3 regions of the Streptomyces sp. NPDC029041 genome follow, and region 3 is predicted to be linked to each of the others. Evidence: riboswitches for the same ligand, from Rfam matches in the RefSeq annotation. Region 3 holds a riboswitch; each other region holds the start of a gene.
What was found. A riboswitch is a leader RNA that binds a small molecule or an ion and turns the genes downstream of it on or off. The one in region 3 is predicted to bind cyclic di-AMP.

Region 1 (6,981 bases), on a different contig from region 3:
GATCCGGGCGCCGGTGCCCGCGTTGGTCCACAGGTTCTTGGGGCGGCGGGACTCGTTGCGCTCGATGACGGCGTTGGCGGCGCTGAGGATCGTCTGCGTGGAGCGGTAGTTCTGCTCCAGCAGGATGGTCGTCGCGTCCGGGTAGTCCTCCTCGAACTGGAGGATGTTGCGGATCGTCGCGCCGCGGAAGGCGTAGATCGACTGGTCGGCGTCGCCCACCACGCACAGCTCGGCGGGCGGGATCTCGGCCTCGGGCGGCACGTCGACGGGGTGCTCGGAGGTGCCGACCAGCTCGCGGACGAGGGCGTACTGCGCGTGGTTGGTGTCCTGGTACTCGTCGACCAGGACGTGCCGGAAGCGGCGGCGGTAGTGCTCGGCGACGTCCGGGAAGGCCCGCAGGAGGTTGACCGTCGTCATGATCAGGTCGTCGAAGTCGAGGGCGTTCGCCTCGCGCAGCCGCGACTGGTACATGGCGTAGGCCTGGGCGAGGGTCTTCTCGAAGCCGTCGGTCGCCTGGGCGGCGAAGTCCTCCTCGTCGATCAGCTCGTTCTTCAGGTTGCTGATCTTGGCGCTGAAGGACTTCGGCGGGAAGCGCTTGGGGTCGAGGTCCAGATCACGGCAGACCAGGGCCATCAGGCGCTTGGAGTCGGCGGCGTCGTAGATCGAGAAGGACGAGGTGAAGCCGAGCTTCTTGCTCTCCCGGCGCAGGATGCGCACGCACGCGCTGTGGAAGGTCATGACCCACATGGCGTTCGCGCGGGGGCCGACGAGCTGCTCGACGCGCTCCTTCATCTCACCGGCGGCCTTGTTGGTGAAGGTGATCGCGAGGATCTGGCCCGGGTGCACGTCCCGCTCGGCGAGCAGGTGGGCGATGCGGTGCGTGAGCACGCGGGTCTTGCCGGAGCCGGCGCCGGCCACGATGAGCAGCGGGGAGCCGGAGTGGACGACGGCGGCGCGCTGGTTGTCGTTCAGCCCCTCCAGGAGGGTGGCGGTGTCCACCACCGGGCGGGGGGCTCCGTCCCGGTAGTAGGCGTCCCGGTCCGGCGGCACGTCGAACTTCCCGCCGAACAGATCGTCCGGGATCGGCTCCGGAACCTGATCGTCCTCGGGCGGCGGCGGGGGCTCGTCCGCGGGGCCCCGCTGGGCCTGGAGGTTCGCCAGGAAGCTGTCGTCAAAGAGGCTGCTCATCGCTCTCCGAGTCTAGGGCGCCCCACTGACAGCCCGCCGCCGCCCTGAGAACATCGCCGCGCGCCCGGGGCCCCGCCGACCGCCCGGTGGCGCGTTGTCGCCCTCCATGACGGCGCGATCACGCCCTGCTACCCACCTGGCAAGTGGGGACTTTTCCCACTCAATCCCCCTTGATCGTTCACTCTCGGCAACGCTCAGGAATAAGGTCACGAAAATGTATCGGGCATATCACCCATCAACCTTCACAGGGGCCACACGAGTTGGCTACGGTGCGACCGGGCCGCATGACCCCCACCGGCGAACGTCGCCGGGCCGCGCGGCCTCCGCCGAGTCCGGCGTGCCGCAGCGGCAGCCGGAGCCGGGGACCCAACCGTGAACCTGGGGTGAATCGGCCCGACTCCCTGTGCGGAGAAGGCCGTAGGGCAAACCTTCCGAACCACCCGCCCGAACCCGACAGCTAACCCGGTAGGCGGAACATGGAAGGAGTCGCCTCCCTTGGCGTCGCACCGCAAGTCGCGTCCTACGGGTACGCGCATGGCAGGCATACGGACCCCCGCCCTCGCAACGGCGGCCCTCACCTCCGTGGCCCTGCTGTCCCAGTCGGCCAACGCCGCCCCCGAGGCCGACGACAAGCCCAGCCTGGAGGAAGTCGAGAAGAAGGTCGGCGACCTGTACCGCCAGGCCGAGTCGGCGACCGACAAGTACAACGCGGCCAAGGAGAAGACCGCGAAGCAGCGCAAGCGCGTCGACACCCTCCTCGACGACGTCGCCCAGCGCACCCAGAAGCTCAACGAGGCGCGCGAGGAACTGGGTTCCTTCGCCTCCGCCCAGTACCGCACCGGTGCCGCCGCCCCGGACACGGCGACGTTCCTGCTCGCGGACACCCCGCAGGACTACTTCGACCAGACGCAGCTGATGGACCGGATGACCGGCCGCCAGAAGGTCGCGGTCGACGACTACATCACGCAGCAGTCCGAGACGATGAAGAAGCGCCAGGAGGCCACCGAGAGCCTCGAGACGCTCACCGAGTCGCAGGGCGACCTGAAGACGGCCAAGGCCACCGTCCAGCGCAAGCTCGCCGACGCGCGCGAACTGATGACGAAGCTGACCGCCGAGGAGAAGGCCCGGCTCGCGGCGATCGAGCAGGAGAAGCGGGCCGAGGCCGCCCGCAAGGCCGACGAGCTGGCCCGGCAGCAGGCGGCGCAGCAGAAGGCTCAGGAGGAGGCCGCCCGGCAGCAGGACGGCGGGTCCTCCCCCTCCGGATCGACGGGGTCGACGGCCTCCGGCTCGTCCACCCCGACGGCCCCGGCCGACTCCTCCTACGCCACCAAGGCCGACAAGGCGCTCACCTTCGCCCGCGCCCAGATCGGCAAGCCGTACGTGTGGGGCGCGGTCGGGCCCGGCTCGTACGACTGCTCCGGCCTCACCCAGGCCGCCTGGAAGGCCGCGGGCGTCACCCTGCCGCGCACCACCTACGACCAGGTCGACGCCGGCACCACGGTCCCGCTCTCCCAGGCGCAACCCGGTGACCTGGTCTTCTTCTACGACGACGTCACCCACGTCGGGATCTACATCGGCAACGGCATGATGATCCACGCGCCGAAGCCCGGTACGTACGTGCGCGAGGAGTCGATCTACTACGACGGCGAGTCGGCGATCCACAGCGTGGTGCGCCCGGCCTGAGCAGCCTGAGGTCCGGCGGATCGCGACGCATTTTTGAGGGGCACGTGCGCGTGCCCCTCCTCCCCCCGCGCGCGCCGCTCTCTAGCATCGGCGCTATGTCCGGTCCCTCCCCTTTTGCCGCATGGTGGGCGACGTATGCGCTGGCGACCGGCATCGTGTCGGCCGGTCTCGACTCGGCGGGGTACGCCGCCCTCTCCCGCATCGCCCTGGCCCTGACCTGCGCGGCCTGGCTGGCGGCGGCCGCGGGCCTCGTCCGGCGGACGCGCGGCGAGGGCCGGGTGGAGACACCGGCCGCGCTCACCACGGTGGCGGCGACCGCGATCCTGGGCACCGGCTTCTCGGCGGCCGGGCAGCAGCCCGTGGCCGAGGCGCTGCTGGCGCTCGCCATGGTGCTCTGGGCGGTGCTGCTCACCGTGGAGGCCCAAGGGCGGCGCGGAACGGTGTTCCTACGCTGCGTGGCCACGGAGGCGATCGCCGTGCTCGGCGCCACCCTGGCCGCGGCCGACAGGGCGGCCTGGCTCGCCCACGCCGCCCTGGTGCTGTTCTGGCTGGGGCTCGCGCTCTACTGCTTCGCCCTGTTCCGCTTCGAGCCCCGGCAGGTGGAGGAGGGGCACGGGGACCACTGGTTCGCGGCCGGCGCCCTCGCCGTCTCCGCACTGGCCGGGGCGGCACTCCTCAGCGCCGACAGCCCACGGCTGAACCTGTGGAACGAGGAGAACGCCGACACCCTGCGCACGACGACGGTCACGCTGCTGGTGCTCGCGCTGATCGCCTGCGTGGCCCTGCTCCTGGCCGAGCTCTTCTGGCCCCGGCACCACTACGACGTGCGGCGCTGGGCGACCGTGTTCGCCGCGGTCGTGACGGCGACGGCCACCCTCGCGGTCGCCGCCGCCCTCGACGTTCCCTGGCTCGACGTCGCCGGAGAGGTGCTGCTGTGGATCGCGGTGGCCGCATGGCTCGGGTGCACCGCCTGGGCCCTCACCTCCGCCCGGGCCGCCAGGAGGCGCCCCGGGGTCAGGTCCAGAGCACGGCGATGAAGATGTTCGCCGTGGTCAGCAGGCCGACCAGACCGAAGAGGCCCTTGTCCACCTTCTCGTCGTCCCGCTTCACATAGACCAGGCCGAGGATCACGATCAGCAGGGCCAGCTTCACGCCGATCTTGATGTTGTTCACGGTCTGGTCGTCGGCCTGGTTGAGGCCGACCAGGATCACACCGGTGACGAGCATCGTGAGCGCGCCGTGCAGCATCGCGGGGGTGAAGCGGGCGGTACCCTCGCCCATCGCCTTCATCTGGGTCAGGAAGCCCCCCAGGAGCGAGGCGATGCCGATGATGTGGAGGCCCACGAAGAGGTGGATGAGTACGTCCATGAGGCCGGAGCCTAATCAGGGGCTCCGAAGCCACCCGACACCGGCCCGGGGACGCATCAATGCACCCCATAGCACCCGATCACGGTCACTCGCTCACGATTCGACCCATCGGTCATCACGCTGAGTGAAGTAGGCGACGCCTGGGCGGGTTCACGGTCGCATACGGTCACCGCCGGTCCTCTCCCGACACTTCCGCACACCCGCCCCCGGCCCGCCACGGAGACGCTTAGCGTCCTCCCCCAGGTGCCCGGCTCCCCACCGCCGCCCGGGCCAGGGGCGGCAGTCGGACACCACCGCCGAAAGATCCGGCGGCGGTCCGCTCCCCCTGTGCGGGCCGTCGCCGGACGCGCAAGGCCGCACGTCCGCTCCCCCGGCGGCCGCACGCACCCCTCGGCGGCCGAGGAAAGGACGTGGCCTCCAGGTGGCAGCGCACCGCAAGCCCCGACAGCGCGCAATGAGTGGTGGCAAGGCCCGTACGGCCGCCACGATCGCACTCGCGGGCGCGGCGACGGCGACGGGCTTCGACGGGACCGGACACGCCGAACCACAGCTCACACCCGGCCAGGTCGAGGCCAAGGTGGACCGGCTGTACCGCAAGGCGGAGGTCGCCACCGAGAAGTACAACGGCGCGAAGGAGAAGGCCGACGCGGCCCGGCAGCGGCTGAAGGGCCTCCAGGACCAGGCCGCCCGCAAGGAGGAGCGACTCGACTCCGCCCGTGACGCCCTGGGGTCGGTCGCCGCCGCGCAGTACCGTGCCGGCGGTCTCGACCCGGCGGTGCAGCTCGCCCTGTCCGACGATCCCGACCGGTACCTCGAGAACGCCGAGTTCGCCGAGCGCGCCGGGAACCGGCAGAACGCCGCCGTCGCGGGCGTGCGCAAGCAGCTCCGGGAGATCGAGCAGCTGCGCGGCGCCGCCCACATCGAGCTGACCTCCCTGAGGTCACGTCAGACGGAGCTGAAGCGGCACAAGAAGACGATCACCGCCAAGCTGGGCTCGGCACGGCGGCTGCTGTCCCGGCTCGACGCGCAGGAACGTTCCCGGCTGGGCGTATCGCAGGGCCGTGCCTCGCGCGCGGCGGGCGTCCGGGACTCTCTCGCGGCCCCCGGCTCCGCCTCGTCCCAGGCGCCCGGCTCCCGGGCTGCGGCCGCCGTCTCCTACGCCCACCAAAAGCTCGGCAGCCCCTACGTCTGGGGCGCCACCGGCCCGAACGCCTTCGACTGCTCGGGCCTCGTCCAGGCCGCCTACCGCGCGGCCGGCATCGCCCTGCCCCGCACGACGTACTCCCAGATCGCCTCCGGCCGCCGCGTCTCGCGCTCCGAACTCCTCCCCGGCGACCTGGTCTTCTTCTACGCCGGCATCAGCCATGTCGGCATCTACGTGGGCAACGGCCGCATGATCCACGCCCCCAACCCGTCCGCGCCGGTCCGCATCGCGCCCCTGGACGAGATGCCGTTCGCGGGCGCGACGCGGGTGGTGTGAGACGGAGCGTCAGCGAGGTGGGCGGAGGGCCGGGCGCGGGAGACCCGGCCCCGCGTCAGACCAGCCGCCGCGCCGTCGCCCAGCGGGTCAGCTCGTGCCGGTTGGAGAGCTGGAGCTTGCGCAGCACCGCCGAGACGTGCGACTCGACCGTCTTGACGGAGATGTACAGCTGCTTGGCGATCTCCTTGTACGCGTAGCCCCGGGCGATGAGGCGCAGCACCTCGCGCTCGCGCTGGGTCAGGCGGTCCAGGTCCTCGTCGACCGGCGGCGCGTCCGTGGAGGCGAAGGCGTCCAGGACGAACCCGGCCAGCCGGGGCGAGAAGACCGCGTCGCCCTCCTGGACGCGGAAGATGGAGTCCACCAGGTCCGTGCCGGTGATCGTCTTGGTGACGTAGCCGCGGGCCCCGCCGCGGATCACGCCGATCACGTCCTCCGCCGCGTCCGACACGGACAGCGCGAGGAAGCGGACCGGCTGCTCGGTGTCGCCCATCAACGGGGCGCAGCGGCGCAGCACTTCGACGCCGCCCCCGCCCGGCAGGTGCACGTCGAGGAGGACCACCTCGGGGCGGGTCGCGGTGATGACCGTGACGGCCTGGTCGACGTCCGCGGCCTCACCGACGACCTCGACACCGGTCTGCGCGGTCTGTCCGATCTCGGCCTGGACCCCGGTACGGAACATGCGGTGGTCGTCCACGAGGACCACGCGGACATGACGCCCCGGGCCGCCGCCCTCCTGCGCGGGCCCCGCCGCCTCCGCCGTACCGTTCGCCTCGGTCGGGTCGCTCATGACGTCTTCTCCGCCCTCTCCATCTCCAGCTCGACCTCCGTGCCGCCGTCCGGCACCGCGCGCAGCCGCGCCGTCCCGCCGTTGCGCTCCATGCGGCCGATGATCGATTCTCTGACACCCATCCGGTCGGCGGGTATCGAATCGAGGTCGAAGCCGGGGCCCCGGTCCCGGACGGACACGAAGACCGTCTTCCCCTCCACCTCGGCGAAGACCTGCACGGCGCCGCCCTCGCCACCGTACTTGGCGGCGTTCACCATTGCTTCCCGCGCGGCCTGCATCTGCGCGGCGATCCCCTCGTCGAGGGGGCAGTCGCCCACGACGACGACCTCGATGGGCACGCCGTGCTTGTCCTCCACCTCGGCCGCGTTGCGCCGGACGGCGTCGGCGAGGGTGGTGGGCTCGTCGGCCTCCTCCTTGCCGGTGCCTTCGGGTCTGTACAGCCAGGTGCGCAGGTCGCGTTCCTGGGCGCGGGCCA
Region 2 (6,981 bases), on a different contig from region 3:
GCACCCTCGAGGATGTGCGAGGTGATGAGCGCGACCGCCTCGGGGTGGTTGAGCTTCAGCCCGCGGGCCCGGCGCTTCTCGGCGACGTCCGCCGCCACGTGGATCAGCAGTCGTTCTTGCTCGTGCGGGGTCAGCTGCACGTCCCACCTCACAGTCGTCGCTCCGGGCGGTGCGGGGCCCGGTTGCCGCGGCCACGGGGCAAAGTGCCAGGTGGCGTGGGACGGCAGGCTAGTTGGAGCGCGTTTCGGGCACGTTAACCGAGCTGTGATCAACCGGTCGGCGTGTCTCCGCCCCGCATGCCGGTCAGCGCCCGCAGACCGTCTCGGAGGACCTCGACCGGTGCCGGGCCGAAGAGGGACTGCTGGGTGATGAACCCGAGCACGGCGGCGATCATCGTGCGGGCCACATGGTCGGGCTCCACGTCCGCCCGCATCATCCCGGCCTCCTGGTAGCGCTCGACGATCCTCCCCCAGGCCGCGCGGACCGAGCCGTAGCCCTCCTCCAGCAGCAGCGCCAGCTCCTCGTTGCGCAGGGTCTCCGTCCAGACCTGGACGACGAGCCGGGGGAAGGCGGGCCGGCCGTCGACGACGAGGGACTCACGGGCGGCGAGCGTGCTGCCGAGGACGGAGGCGACGAGTTCGTCGGGCGGCGGGGGCGGACTCTGCCGCGCCGCCTCCTCGAAGGCTTCACGGACCGAGCCGAGCACCTCGGCGACGATGGCGCCGATCAGCTCCTCCTTGCCGCTGAAGTAGCGGTAGACCGCACCGGCCGAGAGGTCGACCTCCTTCAGCACGTCCTGCATGGACGTGGCGTGGAAGCCGTTGCGGGCGAAGCAGAGCGCGGCGCCGTCGAGGATCTGGCGGCGGCGGGCGTCGAGGTGTTGCTGGGACACGCGGGCCATGATCCCCAAAGTAAAACGAATATTCATTCTTGACAAGACGCCACGACCGGAGCACGGTGAAGGCAAGGAAAAACGAACGATCCTTCTTTTTTCGTTCCGGTTCCGCTCGCCCCAGGAGAGCCTCATGCCTTCCCGCAACCGCCCCGTGATCGCGGTCGTCGTCCTCATCCCCGTCCTGGCAGCGCTGGCCCTGTGGGCCTTCGCCTGGCCGGCCTCCCGCATCGCGCCCCGCGACCTGCCGCTGGGCGTGGCAGGACCGCCCGCCGCGGCGGCCCAGGCCGAGCGGCAGCTGGAGCGGCACGAGGGCGCCTTCGAAGTCCACCGCTACGCCGACGAGGCCGCCGCCCGGGACGCCATCGAGGACCGGCGCGTGTACGGCGCGGTCGTGGTCACACCGCAGGGGCCTGAACTGCTGACCGCGTCCGCGGCCGGGCCGGCCGTCGCCCAGTTCCTCCAGCAGGCCGTGGCACAGCAGGCCGCCGCCCAGGGCACACCGGTCAGGACGGTCGACGTCGTGCCCACCCCGGCCGGCGATCCGCGCGGCGTGGTGCTGAACGCCGCCGTGCTGCCGCTCGCCCTGGCCGGCATCGCGGCGGGCGCGGTGGTCACCCTGCTGGGGCTGCGCGGTGGCCGGGCCGTCCTCGCGCTGCTCGGCGCGTCCGCCCTGGTGGGTGTGGTCGCGGCGGGGATCGCACACAGCTGGCTCGGGGCGCTCGGCGGAGCCTGGTGGGCGGAAGCCGGTGTGCTCGCCCTGTCCACGCTGGCCGTCGGCGGCGCCGTCGCCGGACTCGCCGCCCTGATCGGCCCCGCCGGCACGGGCATCGGGGCCGCTCTGGTGATGCTGATCGGCAACCCCTTCTCCGGCGCCACCTCGGCCCCGCAGATGCTGCCGGAGCCGGCCGGCGCGATCGGGCAGTGGCTGCCGCCCGGCGCGGGCACGTCGCTGCTGCGCTCGGTGTCGTACTTCGACGGCGCGGCGGCGACCGGCCCCGGCCTGACACTGGCCTGGTGGGCGGTGCTGGGCCTGGGCGCCGTGCTGCTCGGCGGCTCCCTCAGGGCCCGGAAGGCGGGCGCCGGCCCCGCAGCCGACCGCCGGGAACTCTCGGCCGTCGCCTGACCGGCACATGCATGAGGGGACCGTGCGCCTCCGTCGTAGCGGACGGGGCGCACGGTTTTCCGTTTGTGCGGGACCGGGACTCGGTCTTCGTCTGTGCGCGGCCGAAGATTCAGGTTCCGGCATCTGCCCCTACTGCGCCGGGAACTCAGACATCCGTCCCTCCTGCGCCGGGGACTCAGGCATCCGCCCCACGGGGGCCAGGCCCGCCGTCCCCATAGAACCCCGGTGGCCGGCCCTCTGGTGCTCCGGCGCGATGCCCGCGAAGCTCCTGGAGGAGCGGATCTCTTCCTGGGGGCACCGGTGGACGCGACCTCGGCGAACGCCGTGATGGCCCAGTTCATGCACTTGGAGCATCAGGCCCCGGAGCGCGACATCTCGCTCTGCATCAACTCCCCCTGCGGCGGCTTCCATGCGATGACGGCGATCTACGACACGATGCAGTACGTCTCCTGCGACGTGGCGACGATCCTCCTCGGCCAGGCCGGCGCCGCCGCCCCGGTGCTGCTGGCGGCGGGCACACCCGGCAAGCGATGCGCGCTGCCCGGCGCCCGCCTGGTGGTCCATCAGCCGGCGCTGCCCGAGCCGGTCCAGGGCCGGGCGAGCGTTCTGGCCATCCAGGCGGATGAGTTGACCCGCATCCGGCGTCGGATGGAGGAGATGCTCGCACCGCACACGGGTCGCGAACGGGAGCAGCCGCCCTGGCCCGCGGCGAGGTTCCTTGATGCACCGACGAGGCGAGACGGATCTGCACGCCGGCACCCTGGCCCGGGCGCCTGCGGGTGCTGGACGGCGAGCGGCGCACCGCCCGGCTCACCCTGCCTCCGGAATCCGTCAGTTGACGCGAAGCCGTCGGTCCGGACGCCCGCCGCGACGGCGGAGCGTTTCGAGCTGAGTTGAAACGGACCAAAAGACGTACCGCTGTTCGGAGTAGGCGGGAGACCGATTTCAGGGCCCTTCCGGTTGCGCAACGCGCGTGGCCGGAGGGCGGAATGGGACATTCCGTCGCTGGTCCGACGGTCCGCGAACCCATGGACGGTGGCGCGAACGCACACGTGTCCACCCGAACGGGTGAGTGGTGAGTAACAACACAAATCCCCGGTTCCGTTGGGAAATCCGGACAGGCATCCGCCAAGATCCCTGTTTGACGACAAGCCCCCGCCGCTGTGGCGGGGCGATCCGGGCGGACGCCGAGTCCTGCCGCCGCCCGGATGACCGGTCGACAGGAGTGGATCGGCAGGAGTGGAGGACCCAAGCACGACGGGTCGCCGGGACGGTCACGCCATGACCGGACACGAGCAGCCCTTGGGGTGAAGCCGCGTCAGCGGCCGGGCAACTTTGTCAGCCCGAATCCGACAGGTCATCCTTCACAGGCGGCTGACGAAGGGTTGCGCATGACTGCGCTCAATCGTGTCCCGTCGCTCATGGCCCGAGCCGGTACGGCCTCGGCGCTCACCATCGCCGCGGTGGGCGGCTCGATCGTGGCCCCCGGCTTCGCCTCCGAGGCCGCGGCAGCCACACCGGCGACCAAGGCACTCCAGATCGCGGCCTCCAAGAAGGGTTCCCCCTACAAGTACGGGGCGATAGGGCCGCACCGGTTCGACTGCTCGGGGCTCACGCTCTACTCGTTCAAGAAGGCCGGCAAGAAGCTCCCCCGCACGGCTGCCCAGCAGTACAACAAGACGCGCCACATCTCCGCCAAGAACCGCAAGGCGGGAGACCTGGTGTTCTTCCACTCGGGCAGCAACGTGTACCACGTCGGTATCTACGCGGGTAAGAACAAGCTCTGGCACTCCCCGAAGAGCGGGGACGTGGTGCGACTGCAGAAGATCTGGACCAAGAGCGTCTGGTACGGGCGCGTGAGGTGATCCGCCCGGCGTGCGGCGGCGTCCCTGACGCGCCGCCGCACGCCGGAGCGTGACACGGGCTCGAGTGGATACCCGTCCCGTCATGGCCGAGCACCGTCCCTGCACCGCGCGCAACGAGACTCCGCTGCAACGCGCCGACCGCAACTTCGTCGAGCTGCTCCAGGAACTCCGCGTCACCCAGACGGGTGTGCAGATCCTCTTCGCCTTCCTGCTGTCGCTGGCCTTCACCTCGCGCTTCGGCGACCTCGACACGGTCCAGCGCGTCACCTACGTCATCACGCTGCTGCTTGCGGTCCTGGCCGCCGCGCTCTTCACCGCGCCGGCCGCGCTGCACCGCTCGCTCTTCCAGCAGGGCGCCAAGCCCCGCGTAGTGCAGGTCTCCTCGCGCCTGGCCACGACCGGTCTGAGCGTGCTGGTGTTCGCCTTCAGCGGTTCGGTGCTGCTGGTGGTCGACGTGACCACCGGCCGTACCGGTGGCATCGCCGCGGGCGCCGCGACCTTCCTGGTCTGCGTCGGACTGTGGGGGGTGCTCCCCCGGCTGGTGCGACGGGCGGGGCTGCGGGGGGACCGTGACGGGGCCGAGAAGACCACCGCGGAGCAGCCGGAGGGGGCCGGGGCCAGGATCCCCGCACCGCTGCGGCGCACTGTCGGGCAGCCGTCAGGGCTTCGAGGGGCTGCAGCACACCAGGAGGCGTCGGCTCGGCACCGGTGAGGGCCGCGGGCTCCGGTGGGTCGCAAGGCGCGGAGCGGGCTGCGGAGAGGCGTGGGTGGCCCGGATGTGGGTCGCGCGGGCCGGGGTGCGTAGGGGGCACCCGATGGGAGGTGCTTCGGGTACTTCGGGTCTTCCGGGTGGGACAGGTCCCGTTGTGACCGGCTACGGCTCCTGCTGGCCCGCCGTCGTGACCGGCCGGACCGGAACGGCCCACGGGAGCTCGATCGAGATGGTCTTGCCGCCTTCGCGGGTCGGGCGGATACGCATCCTGCCGCCGCACTCGGCGGTCAGCCAGCGGATGATGACCAGACCGCGGCCGTTGTCCTGCTGGACGGCTGCGGGCAGGCGTCTGGGAAAGCGCGGGTGGCTGTCCGTGACACCGATGCGCAGATGTTCGTCGCGGTCCAGTTCGACGTCCACGGTGAAGGTGGGCGACTGGCCGAAGGTGTGCTGGACGGCATTGGTGGCGAGTTCCGAGATGATGAGCCGGACGGTGTCGGACGCCTCCGTGTCCGCCGGCAGGCCCCACTCCGCCAGCGTGCTCACCACGTAGGCACGCGCTGCGGAGACCGAGGCGGGATCGCTCGGCAGAGTGACGGATGCTTCCAAATGGTCTGCCATGGCGACGTCGTCCCTTTCCCACGGGACCGTGGCCCGACACGGAGCGGATGGTTCGAGTACGGTCCCGGACTGGTGCTTGCTCGTCAGACTGCCACCAGAACACCCGTGAAGGTCGGCGATCCACCAAGATATGCATATATCTGTCGCTCAAAGCGGTGAACTCTGCGACGCGAGACCGTATTTGGGTGGCTCCGAAGGAGTAAGGAGGAGCCCATGCAGCACGGTCCCGCGGTGCGCCGCCGGAAACTGGGCGCCGAACTGCGTGCGCTGCGCTCCTCGGCGGGGCTCACGAGCGGTGAGGCGGCCCGGCTGGTGGGCTGGCACCAGTCCAAGGTCAGCCGGATCGAGACGGGCACGAGCGGGGTGAAACCGGCCGATGTGCGGTTACTTCTGGACGCCTACGACGTGAGCGACTCCCAACTGCGCGAACTGCTCATGGTGCTGGCGGGCGCCGAGGACGGCGGCGGCCGGCACCACTGGTGGCACGCCTACCGCGGGGTACTGCCGCCGACCTACCGGGACTTCATCAGCCTGGAGTCCCAGGCCGGCGCGATGCGCACGCTGGAGACCACCGTCGTCCCGGGCCTGCTCCAGACGCCCGAGTACGCGCGTGCGGTGACGCGGGCCGCGGTGGAGGGGCTGGCGGAGGACCGGCTCGACACGCTGGTCGAGGTGCGGCTGGCCCGTCAGGACGTGCTGCGCGCCGATCCCCCGCTGAAGCTGAGCGCGGTCCTGGACGAGGCGGTGCTGCGGCGGGAGGTGGGCGGGCCCGGGGTCATGACCCGGCAGCTGGAACGGCTGCTCGAGGCGGCCCGGCTGCCCCAAGTGCGCCTGCAGGTGCTGCCGTTCGCCGCCGGGGCGCACATCGGTGTCACCGGCCCTTTCGTTATCTTCTCATTTTCGAGCACTTCTGATCTGGATGTGGTTGTTCTCGACCACTTGACGAGTAGCCTCTACCTCGAACGGAAAGAAGACCTCCAGGCCTACACGGAGGCCTTCAACGCCCTTCAGATCCACGCCCTTTCGCCCGAGGACTCGTTGGATTTCATCGCCGGGACAGCCGCCGGCGCGTAAGGAGGCACCATGCGTGCACTGCCTCGTCACGTCCCCTCAAGCATCGAACTGCACGGTGTGCGGTGGGTGCGCAGCAGCTACAGCACCGGCGCGAACAACTGCGTCGAGACCGGGTGTCCGGACGCCCCGCCCTGGGCCGGACTGCTCGCCGTGCGCGACTCCAAGGATCCGGCCGGACCCGCGCTGCTCTTCTCCAGGGGGAGCTGGGCGGCCTTCGCGGCCGGTGTGGACCGTATGTAGGCGCGTCTGCGGGCGCGTTCGATCAGACCGTCATCGTGCGACGCACGGCCGTGTCACGCCGACTCATGGCCGCGTCTCGCCGATCAGCCGTACAGCGCGTTCGATCTGCTGACCGGTCAGGTCGGCGCGTGCGGTCAGCCTGAGCCGTGAGATGCCGTCCGGCACGGAAGGGGGCCGGAAGCACCCCACGGCCAGGCCGGCCGCGCGGCATTGCGCCGCCCAGCGCACGGCGTCCTCGGGAGAGGCCGCCCGCACCGAGACCACCGCGGCGTCCGGACGGACCGCTTCCAGGCCCGCGGCGGTCAGGCGTGCGTGCAGTTCACCCGCCACCGCGCGGGCCCGTGCCGCCCGCTGCGGCTCACGGCGCAGCAGCCGCAGGGCCGCCAGGGCCGCCCCCGCCGCCGCGGGGGCGAGTCCGGTGTCGAAGATGAAGGTCCGGGCCGCGTTGACG
Region 3 (6,981 bases):
GCCCGAGCCGAACGTGCCGTGGACCTTGTCGCCGAGCGAGTCGATGAAGCCGCCGAACGCCCCGCCGGACTTGCCGGAGGGCACACCCTCGCCGCCGGTGTCGAACGTGGCTATGGCGGTCCAGCCCTCGCCGATGGTCTTCATGCCGTCATGACCGCCGACGCCACGGCCGGCGTCCTTCCCGGCCCCGGGGGCGTGGCCCGGCGCCTCACCCAGGTCGAAGGGCAGGCCCGGGGCCTTGCGCGGAGTCCCGCCCGCGGCCTTGCCGGCGTCCTTCTCCTCGGTGACCTTCGCGCCCTTGGGCGGCGTGAAGTCGAAGGTCGACGCGGCCGGCGCGGCGAAACTGACCTTCGTGAAGCCGGCGTCGACGACGGCCGCGCCGCCGCTCGCCGGGGTGAGCGTGAACTTCAGCGGCATGCCGGTCTTCGCGTCCACGGCGACGGTGATCGCGCCGACCGTCGAGCCGGACTGCTTCGGCTTCACGACGAGCTTGTAGGCGTCCCGGCCGGCGACCTGAGCGGTGCCGTCCACGGTCACGGACGTCGTGTCGTCGACCGCCTTCAGGGCCTCCTCGGCGAAGTCCTTCGGTGTGGCCGGCGGCTGCTGGTCCTTGCCGCGCTCCGGGCTCTCGGCGGCGGTGCCGTGGTACACCTCGCCGGCCTTGCTGTCGTAGCCCCAGACGTCCTTGCCGTTGTGGATGAGGCTGTACTCGGCGGCGTTCTCCACCAGCGACAGCTTCTGCTTGTCCGGGCCGTCGGCGGCGACACGCAGCGTGTGCGTGCCGGAGGCCAGTTCGGTGAGCCTGGCCGACGGATCGGCGGAGGAGCCGCCCTCGCCCTTGCCCGCCGCGCCGGACAGCAGGCCCGACTCCAGGCCGCCGAGGTCCGGCAGGCCGAGGTCCGTGCTGATCTTCACCGTGCCGGACAGCTGCTGGACGTCCGACTTCGCGATCTTCTCGATGAGCTGCTGGGCGGTGATCTTCGGGAGGTCGGGGTCACCGGAGCTGGCGAGCGCGGGGACCAGCCCGATCGTCGCGGCGGCCACCCCCACCACCGCGACCGGGACGATGTACCGCGCGGCCTTGCGCTGCCCGGAGCGCTGCTCGTCGACCTCTCCGGCGGTCGTGCTGTCGTCGGATGCGTACGGTGCCATGTGTGCCCTACCTCCGTGGTCGGCGGCGGCTGTCCGTGTCGTCCACGCACTCGTCCCTGAGCCGCCATTCTCACCCGAACAGGTGAGGAGTGGTGTTTTCCGTGGTCCCCATCTGACCAAATCGGCCGGGGAGTTGCGTCAGACCCCGGAATCAACTCCGCGTACTGCTGGGGTATGACACGGGAGGGCGGCTTGTCCCCCGACCCGTAGGGGTCGTCGGGACCTGGGAGGTCCGGGTGGCCGGGGAGGGCGGGCTAGCCGGCCCGGTGCACCACCGCGTCGCACAGCTCCTGGAGCGCCGTCTTCGCGGTGCACTCGGGCAGCGGCGCCAGCGCCGAACGGGCGTCCTGGGCGTAGCGGACGGTGTCCCGCCGGGCCTGCTCCAGGGCCGGGTGGGCGCGCAGCAGGCGCAGGGCCTCGCTGTGCCGGCCGTCGTCGGTGAGGTCGGAGTCGAGCAGCTCGCACAGGGCGATGTCCTCGGCGAGCCCGAGCCGGGCCGCGCGCTCACGCAGCCGGAGCACCGGCAGGGTGGGGATGCCCTCGCGCAGGTCGGTACCGGGAGTCTTGCCGGACTCGTGCGAGTCGGAGGCGATGTCGAGGACGTCGTCCGCGAGCTGGAAGGCGACGCCGAGCCGCTCGCCGTACTGGGTCAGCACGTCCACGACGGTCTCGTCGGCGCCGGACATCATCGCGCCGAACCGGCACGACACCGCGATGAGCGAACCGGTCTTGCCGCCCAGCACGTCCAGGTAGTGCTCGACGGGGTCCCGGCCGTCCTGCGGTCCGGCCGTCTCCAGGATCTGGCCGGTCACCAGGCGCTCGAACGCCTCGGCCTGCACCCGGACGGCCTCCGGGCCGAGGTCGGCCAGGATGTGCGAGGCGCGGGCGAAGAGGAAGTCGCCGGTGAGGACGGCGACGGAGTTGCCCCAGCGGGTGTTCGCACTCGGGACGCCGCGGCGCACGGCGGCCTCGTCCATGACGTCGTCGTGGTAGAGCGTGGCGAGGTGGGTCAGCTCCACGACGACCGCCGACGGGACGATCCCGGGCGCGTGGCGGTCACCGAACCGGGCGGAGAGCATCACGAGCAGCGGGCGGAACCGCTTGCCGCCGGCTCGCACCAGGTGCTGGGCGGCCTCCGTGATGAAGGGCACCTCACTCTTGGTGGCCTCGAGCAAGCCTTCCTCGACAGCCGTCAATCCGGCCTGGACGTCGGCTTCCAGAGCCTGGTCCCGCACGCTCAGCCCGAACGGCCCGACGTCGGTCACGAGGGGTCTCCTGTCTGCTGTGTCTGCCGGTGATTACGCGGATTGTCGATAGGTCGCTGCCCTCACTCGAGTCAGCGTATCCGGTCACGTTTCGATCACCGCCAGCGCCCGTGGTTACAGGCCGGGTGGTATCCGATCACGACCGCTATGTTTTCGATCAACCTATAAGAACAGATATTTATCGACTTACCCGAGGGTAGCGAGTTATGCACGATTTGCCGTGTTGAGTCGTGGAATTCCCCTTGGCGGAAATTGCCCCACGGGCTCGTGATCAGTGAGTTGAATCACTACTTCCCCTTTTCCGCCCCGTGCCCACACCAGCCCCTACCGCCTTCCCGTGAAAGCCAGTTGAGCCTTGGCTCTCGCAAAGGATCAAGTCGCCCAAACGCCCCCGACCAAGGTCAACCGCGCGATATGTGACTGAGGTGCTTGTTCCCGACATGTGCTCTCGCATACGTTCCGGCCCTGTCCGGCGGACGCCTAATCCTGCCGCCGCCCGGACTCCCCACAGGAACCGAACTCACTCACGCGTGGCAGGAGCGGGGGACCCAGGTAAGTCGCCGGTCCGCACAGCGGCACGGCTCGGGGTGAAGCCGCGTACGGCACACGGTGCCGTAGGCGGCCGGGCACCTCCCGGCCCGAACCCGACAGCTCACCTCGCAGGCGCCGGAGAGGAACATCGCCATGGCCGGACGAGGCAAGCACCGTCGCCCCAGAACCAACCCGCTGACCCGAGGCATCGTCGCCGTCGGCACCGGTGGAGCCGCACTGACCCTTCCGCTCCTCGGGGCCACGCACGCGAGCGCCGCCGAGCCCCAGAGCGCCCCCGCCGCGCAGTCCGTGAAGCAGGCGGCCCAGCCCGCCAAGTCCCTCACGTACACCGTGACCAAGGGCGACTCGCTCGCCCGCATCGCGGACCGGTACGACGTCCGGGGCGGCTGGAAGCAGCTCTACAAGGACAACCGCGCCGCCGTCGGCGACAACCCGAAGCTGATCCACCCGGGTCTGAAGCTCAAGGTGAAGACCACCAAGTCGCTCGCCCCGAAGAAGACGGCGACCAAGTCGTCCGCCCCCGCCAAGCCCGCCGGCGGTGTCGCCCAGGCCACGCAGGCATCCGCGAAGACCTACGCGAACAACCTCGACGGGTGGATCCGCGAGGCGCTGGACATCATGGCGCAGAAGGGGATCCCCGGGTCCTACGACGGCATCTACCGCAACATCATGCGCGAGTCGTCCGGCAACCCCCAGGCGATCAACAACTGGGACTCCAACGCCGCCGCGGGCACGCCGTCCAAGGGCCTGCTCCAGACCATCGACCCGACCTTCCAGGCCTACCACGTGGACGGCACGTCGTGGGACCCGTACGACCCGGTCGCCAACATCACGGCGGCCTGCAACTACGCGGCGGCCCGCTACGGCTCGATCGACAACGTCAACGGCCCGTACTGATCCGCCCCGTCCAGCAGTCGCTCGAGGACGACGGCGATGCCGTCGTCCTCGTTCGACAGGGTGACCTCGTCGGCCACGGCCTTCAGCTCGGGGTGGGCGTTGGCCATCGCGACACCGTGACCGGCCCAGTCGAACATCGGGATGTCGTTGGGCATGTCGCCGAAGGCGATGGTGTCCGCCGGCCGCAGCCCCAGATGCTCGGCGGCCAGCGCCAGCCCCGTCGCCTTGGTGATCCCGCACGGCTGGAGCTCGACCGTGCCGGGCCCCGACATCGTCACCGTCGCCAGCGAGCCGACCACCGAGCGGGCCGTCGCCGCCAACTCGTCGTCCGTCAGGTAGGGGTGGCGCAGCAGCACCTTGCTGATGGGCTCGCCCCACAGCTGCTCGCGCCGCTCGACCCGGACCGCGGGCAGCGTCGGGTGCGGCATCAGATACCCCGGCTCGATCAGCGTGAGCCCCTCCACCCCGTCCTGGTCCACGGCCGCGTAGACCTGCCCCACCTCGGCCTCGATCTTGCCCAGGGCGGTCTCCGCCAGCTCCCGGTCCAGGGTGATGGACCACAGCAGCCGGTCCGCGCCGGCGTCGTACACCTGCGCGCCCTGCCCGCACACCGCGAGCCCCGTGCAGCCGAGGTCGTCCAGGAGCGGCCGCACTCTCGGCGCCGGCCGGCCCGTCACCACGAGGTGCTGGGCACCGGCGTCCGCCACCCGCGCGAGCGCGGCGAGAACCCGGTCGGACAGGGTGTCGTCGCCGCGCAGCAGCGTCCCGTCCAGATCGGTGGCGATGAGCGAATATGCGAGGGGTGCGGCCATGATCAGAGAATACGGACAACGCGCCCCTTCGTTTCATCGGACGGTGGGCGCCGATTGCCCGGTTGAAGGCCTCTGCACCGGTTGGCAACAACATGCTCCGCTACCTACCCGTGGGGCCGCATAGAGCGGTACCTTCCAAGTGTCCAGGGGGGACTTGATCGGGGGGTCGGGTTGAGCAGTGGGCGCATTCGCGTGGCTGGGCCCGGGGAGCTCGGCGAAGGGGACAGGGAGCGCTGGCGTGCGCTGCGCGCCGCCTCGGAGGCGCCGCGCAACCCTTTCATGGAACCGGAGTTCACCGAAGCCGTCGGCTTGTTCAGGCCGGGGGCCCGGATCGCGGTGGTGTACGAAGGGCGGGAGCCGTCCGGCTTCCTGCCTTTTGAGCGGGGCCCGTTGGGGCAGGGCCGGGCGATCGGGCTCGGCGTCTCGGACGCGCAGGGCGCGATCCTGCGGCCGGGTCTGGACGTGGAGACGGGTGAACTGCTGAAGGCCTGCTCGGTGTCGAGCTTCGCCTTCGACAATCTGGAGGCCGAGCAGCGGCTGTTCGTCCGGTACGCGGCCGAGGAGCACGCCACCTACGTCATCGACGTGGAAAAGGGTTACGAGACGTACGAGTCGGTGCTGCGCGCGCAGTCGCCGAAGTTCCTGAAGACGACCCTGGCCAAGGAGCGCAGGCTGGGGCGGCAGGCCGGTGAGCTGCGGTTCGTGTTCGACGAGCGTGACCCGGCCGCGCTGCGCACGCTCATGGAGTGGAAGTCCGCGCAGTACCGCAGGACCGGCCGCCGGGACCGGTTCGCCCAGGAGTGGATCACCCGGCTCGTCGGGCAGCTGGCCCGGACCCGGGCGCCGGAGTGCAGCGGCACGCTGTCCGTGCTGTACGCCGGTGAGCGGCCCGTCGCCGCGCACTTCGGGCTGCGTTCGGCCTCGGTGCTGGCCTGCTGGTTCCCGGCCTACGACCCGGAGTTCGCGAAGTTCTCACCGGGTCTGGTGCTGCACCTGCGCATGGCCGAGGCGGCGGCCGCCGCCGGTGTCGCCCTGCTCGACCTGGGGCGGGGCGCGGCCGAGTACAAGGACGCGCTGAAGACGGGCGAACTGCCCGTGTACGAGGGCGCGGTGACCCGTCCGGGGGCGGGCGCGGCACTGCACTGGCTGAGCCGCGAACCGGCACGCCGCGCGCACAGCTTCGTCCGCGGCAGGCCACGGCTCGCGTCGCTGGCCGCGCGGACGCTCAAGGGCGCGGCCCGGCTGCGCCGTACCTGAACACACGAGGGGGGTGGGCGCATGGCCCGTTCGGCGCGTGCGCGGGAGGAGATTCGGCGGTTCCTGGCCATCGGGGCGGTGCAGGTCGCCGAGCTGGACCTCGACGGCGACGAGGCGGTGCTCAGACCCGGCCCGGGGAGTCCGCCCGTGACGCATGGAGAGGTGTTCGTGCTGGTCAGGAGAGGCGGCCGGCCCGTGGGGACGCTGCTCGGGCGGGTGCCGCAGGGGGCGGATCCGACAGCGGTGCTGGCGGAGCGGGCCCGGGCGGAATGCGGCCCCGCCGACCTCGGCGACCCCGGGGAGCCGCCGTTCACGAGCGTGGTCGTCGCGACGCGGGAGCGGGCCGGGCAGCTGGCACGGGCGCTGGACTCGCTGCTGGCGCAGGACCATCCGCGGTGCGAGATCGTCGTCGTCGACAACGCGCCCGTCACGAGCGAGACGCGGGAGCTGGTCGAGCGGAAGTACGCCGAGCGGGTGCGGTACGTCTGTGAGCCCGTTCCGGGGCTCGCAGCCGCCCACAACGCCGGGCTGGACGCCGTGCGCGGCGAGGTGGTCGCCTTCACCGACGACGACGTGGTCGCCGATCCGCGCTGGCTGACCGAGCTGGCCGCGCCCTTCGCCGCCGACCCGGGGCTCGGGTGCTGCACCGGGCTGATCCTGCCCGCGCGGCTGACGACTCCGGCCCAGGTGCTGCTGGAGAGCCACGGCGGCTTCGCGAAAGGCTTCACTCCAAGGACGTACGACCCGGCGCACCCGCCGGTCGACGAGCCGCTGTTCCCGTTCACGGCCGGGCGGTTCGGGTCGGGCGCGAACATGGCGTTCCGCACGGCGGTGCTGCGTTCCGTCGGCGGTTTCGACCCGGCCACCGGGGCGGGGACCGCGGCCCGGGGCGGCGACGACCTCTACGGCTTCGTGCGCGTCCTGGCCCAGGGCCACCGGCTGCGCTACACGCCGTACGCCCTGGTGTGGCACCACCACCGCGAGACCTGGCGGGACCTGGAGACCCAGGCCTACGGCTACGGCGCCGGGCTCACCGCCTATCTCAC

Region 1: another riboswitch for cyclic di-AMP. It lies ahead of AB0F04_RS29635 (NlpC/P60 family protein); the one in region 3 lies ahead of AB0F04_RS30535 (transglycosylase SLT domain-containing protein).
Region 2: another riboswitch for cyclic di-AMP. It lies ahead of AB0F04_RS28225 (C40 family peptidase); the one in region 3 lies ahead of AB0F04_RS30535 (transglycosylase SLT domain-containing protein).

The regions. Positions count from the first base shown of each region.
Region 1 is NZ_JBEZWO010000013.1:38,977-45,957, forward strand. It holds gene pcrA (DNA helicase PcrA) at 1-1,188, opposite strand, end outside; cyclic di-AMP (ydaO/yuaA leader) riboswitch at 1,503-1,675, shown strand; gene AB0F04_RS29635 (NlpC/P60 family protein) at 1,684-2,871, shown strand; gene AB0F04_RS29640 (hypothetical protein) at 2,967-3,908, shown strand; gene AB0F04_RS29645 (hypothetical protein) at 3,886-4,239, opposite strand; gene AB0F04_RS29650 (NlpC/P60 family protein) at 4,661-5,719, shown strand; gene AB0F04_RS29655 (response regulator transcription factor) at 5,775-6,506, opposite strand; gene AB0F04_RS29660 (PspC domain-containing protein) at 6,503-6,981, opposite strand, start outside.
Region 2 is NZ_JBEZWO010000011.1:265,283-272,263, forward strand. It holds gene AB0F04_RS28205 (urease subunit gamma) at 1-140, opposite strand, end outside; gene AB0F04_RS28210 (TetR/AcrR family transcriptional regulator) at 269-901, opposite strand; gene AB0F04_RS28215 (ABC transporter permease) at 1,026-2,018, shown strand; partial or broken gene AB0F04_RS28220 (ATP-dependent Clp protease proteolytic subunit) at 2,272-2,699, shown strand; cyclic di-AMP (ydaO/yuaA leader) riboswitch at 3,194-3,406, shown strand; gene AB0F04_RS28225 (C40 family peptidase) at 3,410-3,883, shown strand; gene AB0F04_RS28230 (DUF6328 family protein) at 3,966-4,595, shown strand; gene AB0F04_RS28235 (ATP-binding protein) at 4,758-5,216, opposite strand; gene AB0F04_RS28240 (helix-turn-helix transcriptional regulator) at 5,430-6,290, shown strand; gene AB0F04_RS28245 (DUF397 domain-containing protein) at 6,300-6,530, shown strand; gene AB0F04_RS28250 (8-amino-7-oxononanoate synthase) at 6,594-6,981, opposite strand, start outside.
Region 3 is NZ_JBEZWO010000014.1:9,297-16,277, forward strand. It holds gene AB0F04_RS30525 (DUF2092 domain-containing protein) at 1-1,152, opposite strand, end outside; gene AB0F04_RS30530 (polyprenyl synthetase family protein) at 1,407-2,417, opposite strand; cyclic di-AMP (ydaO/yuaA leader) riboswitch at 2,929-3,098, shown strand; gene AB0F04_RS30535 (transglycosylase SLT domain-containing protein) at 3,102-3,866, shown strand; gene AB0F04_RS30540 (Cof-type HAD-IIB family hydrolase) at 3,830-4,678, opposite strand; gene AB0F04_RS30545 (GNAT family N-acetyltransferase) at 4,871-5,935, shown strand; gene AB0F04_RS30550 (glycosyltransferase) at 5,957-6,981, shown strand, end outside.